2 regions of the Streptomyces sp. NPDC091281 genome follow, and region 1 is predicted to be linked to the other one. Evidence: riboswitches for the same ligand, from Rfam matches in the RefSeq annotation. Region 1 holds a riboswitch; the other holds the start of a gene.

Region 1 (4,783 bases):
CGCAGGGTCCGCACAATTGACTGCCCTTTGTATACGGCCCTCGTGTTAATGGCGCGGACCGGACATGTTTACGGCATGTTGCGAAGTCCTCACACGGTCCGGGCGGTCCCCCCGCGCGAAGCGCAGCCGGTGCGCGGACGTCGCGCGCTCGGTGTGCAGCGCCGTGACCGCCCGCGCGCGCTCGTGGTCGCCGCGCGCCACCGCGTCCACGATCGCCCCGTGCTCGGTCCAGGACTCCAGCGGGTCGGCGGGCGCCTCCACCGCGTACATCCAGGAGATCTTGTGGCGCAGCTGGGTCAGCGTGGCGGTCAGGGACTGGCTGCCGGATGCCTGGGCCAGCGTCTCGTGGAACCAGCCGCCCAGGGAGCGCAGGTCCTCGCTGTTGCCCCTCCTGGCCCGCTCCTGGCCCAGCCGGACGAGTCCGCGCAGCACCTTGAGGTGGGCCTCGGTGCGCCGCTGGGCGGCCCGCGCGGCGCCGAGCGGCTCCAGCAGCATCCGCATCTCCAGGAGGTCGGCGGCCTCCTGCTCGGTCGGTTCGGCCACGCACGCGCCCGCGTGGCGCCGGGTGACCACGAAGCCCTCGGCCTCCAGCGTGCGCAGGGCCTCGCGGACGGGGACGCGCGAGACACCGTAGCGGCGCGCGAGGAGTTCCTCGGTGAGGCGGCCGCCGCGCTCGTAGACACCCGCGACGATGTCGTCCCGGATGGCCGTGCACACCGAATGTGCCGGAATTCGCATGACCGACCTCCGCGGTAATCCCCGTGAAACGTCGACGATTGACGTGTGTTCCGTGACTCTATTGCAACGTGCGGGAATTTCCGATGGCAGCCGGGAATCCAGGGATATTTTTTGGCCGACACGGGGCCGAAAACGGCGAAAGCCCCGGCCGCGGGGGCCGGGGCTGGACGTCCTGTCGCCGTCCGCTGTCGGACGCGTCCGCCGTCAGACGCGTACGCCGTGCTGCCGGAGGTAGCCGACGGGGTCGAGGTCGGTGCCGTACTCCTGGCCGCTGCGGGCCTCGAAGTGCAGATGCGGTCCGGTGACGTTGCCGGTGGCGCCGGAGAGCGCGATGCGCTGCCCGGGGAGGACCCGCTGTCCCACCGAGACGGCCACGGAGGACAGGTGCCCGTACTGGGTGTACGTCCCGTCGTGCATCCGCAGGACGACCTGGTTGCCGTACGCGCCGCCCCAGCCCGCCTCCACGACGGTGCCGCCGCCCACCGCGTGCACGGGGGTGCCGGTCGCGGCGTGGAAGTCGATCCCGGTGTGGCTGCCGGAGGACCACAGGGAGCCGCCGGAGCGGTACCCGGTGGAGACGTAGGAGCCGCTGATCGGCGCCACGAAGGTGTTGAGACGCTTGCGCTCGGCCTCGCGGGCGGCGCGCGCCCTGGCCTCCCGCTCCGCCTTGACCTTGGCCGCGGCCTGCGCGGCGGCCTCCTTGCGCTCGGCCTCCCGCTCCGCGGCCTGCGACTGGACGGCGGCCTGGTCGTCGACGCGCGCGGCGACGGTCTCGCCGACGATGACGACGGGGGTGAGCCCGGTCCGTTCGGCGGGCGCCTCGGCGGCGTGGGCCGGCGCGGAGGCGACGGTGGCGAGGACGCCGGTGGTGGTGAGCGCCGCGACACCCGCCACGCGGGCGGTGGTGCGCTGCGTGCGGCCGGGTCGCCGGTGCTTCCCGGAGGCGCAGATGAACGCCATGGAGGTGAGCGGTCCTTTCCTTCCCTCTCGCCTACCGGGTTAGCTGACGGGTTCGGAGCAGGAAGGTCTCCTACGGGCCCCCTCGCCTGCGCGCGGGCACCCGATTCACCCCAGGGACTGCCTTCGTTGGGTCCCCGGCTCCCCTGGCTCGCGCCGTACGGGGACTCGGCGATGACTGTCCGGTGCCGCGGGCGCGGCGCACTGCCTGACGGACAGCCCGGACGAACCTAGACACCCACGCCTTCGATTCCCAAACGGGAGGGGGCCTTTGTAGCGCATGACACAGGCCAGAGGGGCCGCCTCCCCCGCAAATCGGGCATGCCGACGGGAGGGGAGTGAGTGGCGGGCCGAGGGAACGCGGTCGGCCGAACCTCGGGCCCCGGGAGGCTGATACGCCTTCCGGGGCCCAGGTCGCACACGCGTCGTGCGGCGACGAGCGGGCGACGCGCGCGTGGCACGCGGGCGCCACGCGCGGGCGACGCCGCTCGGTCACTCGGTCACTCGGCGGAGACGACCGTCACGTCGCCGATGCCGAGCGCCTCGACGGGCGCCTTGATCTGCGCGGCGTCACCGACGAGCACCGTGACCAGGCGGTCGACCGGGAAGGCGTTGACGACCGCGGCGGTCGCCTCCACGGTGCCGGTCTCGGCGAGTTGACGGTAGAGCGTCGCCTGGTAGTCGTCCGGCAGGTGCTGCTCGACCTGGTCGGCGAGCGTGCCCGCGACGGCGGCGGCCGTCTCGAACTTCAGCGGGGCCACACCGACGAGGTTCTGCACGGCCACGTCGCGCTCGGCGTCGGTCAGCCCGCCCTCGGCGAGGGTGCGCAGCACCTTCCACAGATCGTCCAGCGCGGGACCGGTGTTGGGGGTGTCCACGGAGCCGCTGATGGCGAGCATCGCGGCGCCCGACCCGTCCGGCGCGGACCGCAGGACCTGCCCGAAGGCGCGCACGCCGTACGTGTAGCCCTTCTCCTCACGCAGGACGCGGTCCAGGCGGGAGGTGAGGGTGCCGCCGAGGCAGTACGTGCCGAGGACCTGGGCGGGCCACACGCGCGCGTGCCGGTCGGCGCCGACGCGGCCGATGAGCAACTGGGTCTGGACGGCGCCGGGCCGGTCCACGATGACGACCCGTCCGGTGTCGTCGGCGGTCACCGGCGGCACCGGGCGCGGCTGCGCCGAGGAGCCCGTCCAGGCGCCCAGGGTCTCGCCGAGCAGCGCGTCGAGGTCGACACCGGTGAGGTCGCCGACGACGACGGCGGTGGCCGTGGCGGGCCGGACGTGCTTCTCGTAGAACGCGCGCACGGCGGCGGAGTCGATCTTGTCGACCGTCTCTGCGGTGCCCTGCCGCGGACGCGACATGCGCGCGGTGGCCGGGAACAGCTGCCGGGAGAGTTCCTTGGCGGCGCGCCGGCCCGGGTTGGCCAGCTCGTGCGGGATCTCGTCCAGGCGGTTGCGCACCAGGCGTTCGATCTCGCCGTCGTCGAACGCGGGCGCGCGCAGGGCGTCGGCGACCAGGCCGAGCGCCTTGGCGAGCCGGGAGACCGGCACCTCCAGGCTGAGCCGTACGCCGGGGTGGTCGGCGTGCGCGTCGAGGGTGGCGCCGCAGCGCTCCAGCTCGGCGGCGAACTCCTCCGCGGAGTGCTTGTCGGTGCCCTCCGAGAGAGCGCGCGCCATGATCGTGGCGATGCCGTCGAGTCCGGCCGGTTCGGCGTCCAGGGGCGCGTCCAGGTTGACCTCGACGGCGACGACCTGCTGGCCGGGGCGGTGGCAGCGCAGCACGGTGAGGCCGTTGCCGAGCGTGCCGCGCTCGGGGGCCGGGAACGCCCAGGGCCGGGCGTCGCCGGGCTGCGGCTGCGGGTGGAAGTCCATCGCGGTCAGCTCGCTCACTGGGCCGCCTCCTCGTTCTGGTCCTCGTCGGCGGTGGTGTCGGCCTCGGCGTCACCGGTCGTGTCGGCGGCCTCGGTGGGCTCGTAGACGAGCACGGCGCGGTTGTCGGGGCGCAGCCGGGCGGCGGCGATCTCCCGGACCTCGTCCGCGGTGACCTCCAGCACGCGCCCGACGGCGGTCAGGGCGAGCTGCGGGTCGCCGAACAGGACGGCGTAGCGGCAGAGTTCGTCGGCGCGTCCGGCGACCGTGCCGAGGCGGTCCAGCCACTCGCGCTCCAACTGGGCCTGCGCGCGCTCCATCTCCTCGGCGGTCGGGCCCTCCTCGGCGAAGCGGGCCAGCTCCTCGTCGATGGCGGTCTCGATGACCGGCACCTCGACGTCGCCGGACGTCTTGACGTCCAGCCAGCCCAGGGAGGGCGCGCCCGCCAGGCGCAGCAGACCGAACCCGGCCGCCACCGCCGTACGGTCGCGGCGGACCAGGCGGTTGTACAGGCGGGAGGACTCGCCGCCGCCGAGGACGGTGAGCGCCAGGTCGACGGCGTCGCACGCGCGCGTGCCGTCCTCCGGGAGACGGTAGGCGGCCATCAGGGCGCGCGCCGGAACCTCCTCCTCGACGACCTCGCGCAGTTCCTCGCCGATGACGTCGGGCAGGGAGCCGTCGCGGGGGGTGGGCTTGCCGTCGTGGGCGGGGATGGAGCCGAAGTACTTCTCGACCCAGGCGAGCGTCCGCTCGGGGTCGATGTCGCCGACGACCGACAGGACGGCGTTGTTGGGCGCGTAGTACGTCCGGAAGAACGCGCGCGCGTCCTCCAGGGTCGCCGCGTCCAGGTCGGCCATGGAGCCGATCGGCGTGTGGTGGTAGGGGTGGCCCTCCGGGTAGGAGAGCGCGGTGAGCTTCTCGAAGGCGGTGCCGTAGGGGACGTTGTCGTAGCGCTGGCGGCGCTCGTTCTTGACGACGTCGCGCTGGTTCTCCATGGACTCGTCGTCCAGGGCGGCCAGCAGGGAGCCCATGCGGTCGGCCTCCAGCCAGAGGGCGAGCTCCAGCTGGTGGGCGGGCATGGTCTCGAAGTAGTTGGTGCGCTCGAAGCTGGTGGTGCCGTTGAGCGAGCCGCCCGCGCCCTGCACCAGCTCGAAGTGGCCGTTGCCCTTGACCTGGCCCGAGCCCTGGAACATCAGGTGCTCGAAGAGGTGAGCCAGGCC
Region 2 (4,783 bases), on a different contig from region 1:
CGCGCTCGCCGATGCCGCGCTTGGGCACGTTGAGGATGCGGCGCAGGGGGACGGAGTCCTCGGGGTTGGCGAGGACGCGCAGGTAGGCCAGGACGTCCCGGACCTCCTTGCGCTCGTAGAAGCGGACGCCGCCGACGACCTTGTAGGGCAGGCCGACGCGGATGAAGATCTCCTCGAAGACACGGGACTGGGCGTTGGTGCGGTAGAAGACCGCGACGTCACCGGCCTTCGCGTCGCCCGCGTCGGTGAGGCGGTCTATCTCCTCGGCGACGAACTGCGCCTCGTCGTGCTCGGTGTCGGCGACGTAGCCGGTGATGCGGGCGCCCGCGCCCGCGTTGGTCCACAGGTTCTTGGGGCGGCGCGACTCGTTGCGCTCGATGACCGCGTTGGCGGCGGTGAGGATGGTCTGCGTGGAGCGGTAGTTCTGCTCCAGGAGGATGGTCGTCGCGTCCGGGTAGTCCTCCTCGAACTGAAGGATGTTGCGGATCGTCGCGCCGCGGAAGGCGTAGATCGACTGGTCGGCGTCGCCCACCACGCAGAGTTCGGCGGGCGGCAGGTCGTCGGGGCCGGGCGGCACGTCGACGGGGTGCTCGGAGTTGCCGACCAGCTCGCGGACCAGGGCGTACTGGGCGTGGTTGGTGTCCTGGTACTCGTCGACGAGGACGTGCCGGAAGCGGCGGCGGTAGTGCTCGGCGACGTCCGGGAAGGCGCGCAGCAGGTTGACCGTCGTCATGATCAGGTCGTCGAAGTCGAGGGCGTTGGCCTCACGCAGCCGCGACTGGTACATCGCGTAGGCCTGGGCGAGGGTCTTCTCGAAACCGTCGTTGGCCTGGGCGGCGAAGTCCTCCTCGTCGATCAGCTCGTTCTTCAGGTTGCTGATCTTGGCGCTGAACGACTTGGGCGGATACCGCTTGGGGTCGAGGTCCAGGTCGCGGCAGACCAGGGCCATCAGGCGCTTGGAGTCGGCGGCGTCGTAGATCGAGAACGACGACGTGAAGCCGAGGCGCTTGCTCTCGCGGCGCAGGATGCGCACGCACGCGCTGTGGAACGTCATCACCCACATGGCGTTGGCCCGGGGGCCGACGAGCTGTTCGACGCGCTCCTTCATCTCGCCCGCGGCCTTGTTGGTGAAGGTGATGGCGAGGATCTGTCCCGGATGGACGTGCCGCTCGGCGAGGAGGTGCGCGATGCGGTGGGTGAGGACGCGCGTCTTGCCGGAACCGGCGCCCGCGACGATGAGCAGCGGGGTGTGGGAGTGGACGACGGCGGCGCGCTGGTTGTCGTTCAGCCCCTCCAGGAGGGCTGCGGCGTCGAGGGCCGGGCGCGGGGCACCGTCGCGGTAGTGCGTGTCGCGGTCCGGGGGCACGTCGAACTTCCCGCCGAACAGATCGTCCGGAACCTGCTCCGGAGCGTGTTCGTCCTCGGGCGGCGGGGGCGTCTCGTCGTGGCCGCGGGGGGCCTGGAGATCCGCCAGGAAGCTGTCGTCAAAGAGGCTGCTCATCGCTCTCCGAGTCTAGGGTGCCCCACTGACAACCGAACGCCGGTCCCGGAACTTCCTCCCCGGCGACGACCACCGCGAGGCGGTCACACGGCCGCCGTACCGCCGTCGTACCGCTGCCGTACCGCACGTCGTACGGCTGCCGTGCGGGCCGCCGCGCACATCCGGAACGTCTCCCTCACCTACCGGCATCCCCCTCTCACCCCAGGTGACCGCCGGAGCCGCCCCGCCCGAAGGTCACGAAAATGTATCGGGCATATCGCCCATCAACCTTCACACGGGCCATACGAGTTGGCTACCGTGCCGGGCAGGCCGTACGACCTCCACCGGCGATCCCCGCCGGGCCGCGCGGCCTCCGCCGAGTCCGGCGCGCCCCCTCGCGGCAGCCGGAGCCGGGGACCCACCGACATCTCTGGGGTGAATCGGCCCACCTCCCGCACGGGAGGCGCCGTAGGGCAAACCTTCCGGACCACCCGCCCGAACCCGACAGCTAACCCGGTAGGCGGAGCACGGAAGGAGTCGCCTCCCTTGGCGTCGCAGCACCGCAGGCCACGCCCGTCAGTGACGCGCGTAGCAGGCATCCGCACCCCCGCTCTCGCCACCGCCGCGCTCACCTCGGTGGCCCTGCTCTCCCAGACGGCGAACGCCGCACCCGCCACCGACGACCGGCCGAGTCTGGAGGAGGTGGAGAAGAAGGTCGACGACCTCTACCGGCAGGCGGAGACGGCGACCGAGAAGTACAACGCGGCCAAGGAGAAGACCACCAAGCAGCGCAAGCGCGTGGACACCCTCCTCGACGACGTCGCCCGCCGCACCCAGAAGCTCAACGAGGCGCGGGAGGACCTGGGTTCCGCCGCCGCCGCGCAGTACCGCACCGGCGCCTCCGCGCCCGAGACGGCCACCTTCCTGCTCGCGGACTCCCCGCAGGACTACTTCGACCAGAACCAGCTGATGGGCCGCCTCACCGAACGCCAGAAGGGCGCCGTCGACGACTACGTCACCGAGCAGGCGGCGACGATGAAGAAGCGCCGCGAGGCCGCCGAGAGCCTGGGCACGCTCACCGACGCGCAGAGCGACCTCCGCACCGCCAAGGCCACCGTCCAGAAGAAGCTGAGCGGCGCCCGCGCGCTGCTGGCCCAGCTGACGGCGCAGGAGAAGGCGCGGCTGGCGGCGATCGAGAAGGAGAAGCGGGAGAAGGCCGCGCGCGAGGCGAAAGAGCTGGCCGAGCGGCAGGCACGGGCGCAGGAGAAGGCGGACGCCGCCCAGGAGGCGAGCGACGCGTCGCCGGGTTCGCAGACCCCGTCCTCCGGCTCCTCCTCGGGCTCGTCGTCCGGTTCTTCGTCGTCCGGTTCTTCGTCGTCCGGCTCGGGCTCCTCGTCGTCCTCCGACCCCGCCTACGCCACCAAGGCCGCCAAGGCGATCGCGTTCGCCCGCGCGCAGGTCGGCAAGCCGTACGTCTGGGGTGCGACCGGCCCCGGCTCCTACGACTGCTCCGGCCTCACCCAGGCAGCCTGGAAGGCCGCGGGCGTCACCCTTCCGCGCGTCACCTACGACCAGGTGAAGGAGGGCACCACGGTCTCCCTCTCCGCCGCCCGCCCCGGTGACCTGGTCTTCTTCTACGCCGACGTCACCCACGTCGGCCTCTACATAGGCAACGGCATGATGATCCACGCCCCGAAGCCCGGCGCCTACGTACGCGAGGAGTCCATCTACTACGACGGCGAGTCATCGATCCACAGCGTGGTGCGCCCGGCCTGAGCGGGGCGGGCGCCGTACGGGTGGCCTGAGCGGGGCGGGCATCGTACGGGCGGCCTGAGCGGGGCGGGCGCCGTGCGGGCGGAGGGGCGTGCGGGCGCGCGTTGGGCGTATCCCGTGGTTTTCCGCGCCCGCGCGCGTGTGCCCGAGTCCGCGCCGCCGGGTGCTCCCTAGCATCGGCGGCATGCACGGCTCCTCCTCCCTTCGCGCCTGGTGGGCGCAGCGTCCGGCGGCGGCCGGGGCCGCCGTCATGGCGACCGGCATCATCGGGGTCGGCCTGCGGCTGGCCGGGTACGGGACGCTGTCCCGGATCGCCCTGGTCCTGTCGGGCGTGGCCTGGGCGGTGCTCGCGGTGGACTTCGCGGCCCGGCTGCTGGTGCAGCGTGAGCGGTGGCGGGCCGAGGCGAGCACACCGTGCGCGCTGACGGCGGTGGCGGCGACCGCCGTCCTGGGCACCGGCCTGGCCGACCTGGACCGGCCGGTCCTCGCGGAGGCGCTGCTCGCCCTGGCGGCGCTCCTGTGGCCGGTGCTGCTCTTCGACGTCGTACGGCACTGGGGCCGCCACATGCCCGGAGCGGTGTTCCTGTGTTGTGTGGCCACACAGGCGCTGGCCGTACTGGGGGCGACCCTCGCGCGTACGGAGGGTGTGGCCTGGCTGGCGCACACCGCGCTGGTGCTGTTCTGGCTCGGCCTGGTGCTCTACTGCGTCGCTTTGACCCGGTTCGGTCCGCGCGAGGTGCTGGAGGGCGCCGGGGACCACTGGGTGACCGGGGGCGCGCTGGCGATCTCGGCGCTGGCCGGGTCGAGGCTGTACGCGGCCGAGAGCGGCGGCCTGTACCTGTGGAACGCCGACGACCGCGACGTCCTCCGCGGAGTGACCGTGGCGCTGCTGACACTGAGCCTCGTCGGGTACGCCGTCCTGCTGGTCGGCGAGGTCGTCCGGCCGCGCCTGGGGCACGACGTACGCCGGTGGGCGACGGTGTTCCCGCTGGGCATGACGGCGACGGCCGTACTGTCGGTCGCCGACGCCCTCGACCTGCCGGGGCTGAAAGGGCTGGGGCAGGTGCTGCTCTGGATCGCGGTCGCGGCGTGGCTGGTGGTGGCCGCGGGGGCGGTGACGACGGCGCGGAGGGCGTTGGGGGCGGGCGGGGGCGGATCGCCCGGGGAGTGAAGCGCGGGGTGGATAGTGGGGTGGACAGCGGGGTGGATCGCTGCGGGGAGCGCGATGAACACTCGGTCGTGGTGAGCAGGCCGACCGACCCGACCACCCGTCACCGGTCCGGCCGCCGCACGCTACGGCCCGTCCCGGGCCGCGTAGCACCTGCACCTCCGCCGCGCCCCCGATCCCGCGCTTCGGTCGGCCACGCGTACGAAGTCGACGACTCCTGACGCGCCACCCGTCCACGAACGATCACCCGGCGCCCCCCTGCTGTCACTTCCGCACATTCCGTTACCGGACCGACATGAACGGGCCTAGCGTCCTCCACCAGGTGACCGGCTCTCCAACGCCGCTCCGGCCCGGGGCGGCAG

What was found. A riboswitch is a leader RNA that binds a small molecule or an ion and turns the genes downstream of it on or off. The one in region 1 is predicted to bind cyclic di-AMP.
Region 2: another riboswitch for cyclic di-AMP. It lies ahead of ACIQPQ_RS05205 (NlpC/P60 family protein); the one in region 1 lies ahead of ACIQPQ_RS25415 (M23 family metallopeptidase).

The regions. Positions count from the first base shown of each region.
Region 1 covers NZ_JBIVUY010000010.1:209,037-213,819, forward strand. The annotation lists gene ACIQPQ_RS25410 (GntR family transcriptional regulator) at 46-738, opposite strand; gene ACIQPQ_RS25415 (M23 family metallopeptidase) at 943-1,698, opposite strand; cyclic di-AMP (ydaO/yuaA leader) riboswitch at 1,712-1,879, opposite strand; gene ACIQPQ_RS25420 (M16 family metallopeptidase) at 2,196-3,584, opposite strand; gene ACIQPQ_RS25425 (M16 family metallopeptidase) at 3,581-4,783, opposite strand, start outside.
Region 2 covers NZ_JBIVUY010000002.1:157,589-162,371, reverse strand. The annotation lists gene pcrA (DNA helicase PcrA) at 1-1,501, opposite strand, end outside; cyclic di-AMP (ydaO/yuaA leader) riboswitch at 1,859-2,018, shown strand; gene ACIQPQ_RS05205 (NlpC/P60 family protein) at 2,027-3,256, shown strand; gene ACIQPQ_RS05200 (tellurite resistance/C4-dicarboxylate transporter family protein) at 3,438-4,424, shown strand.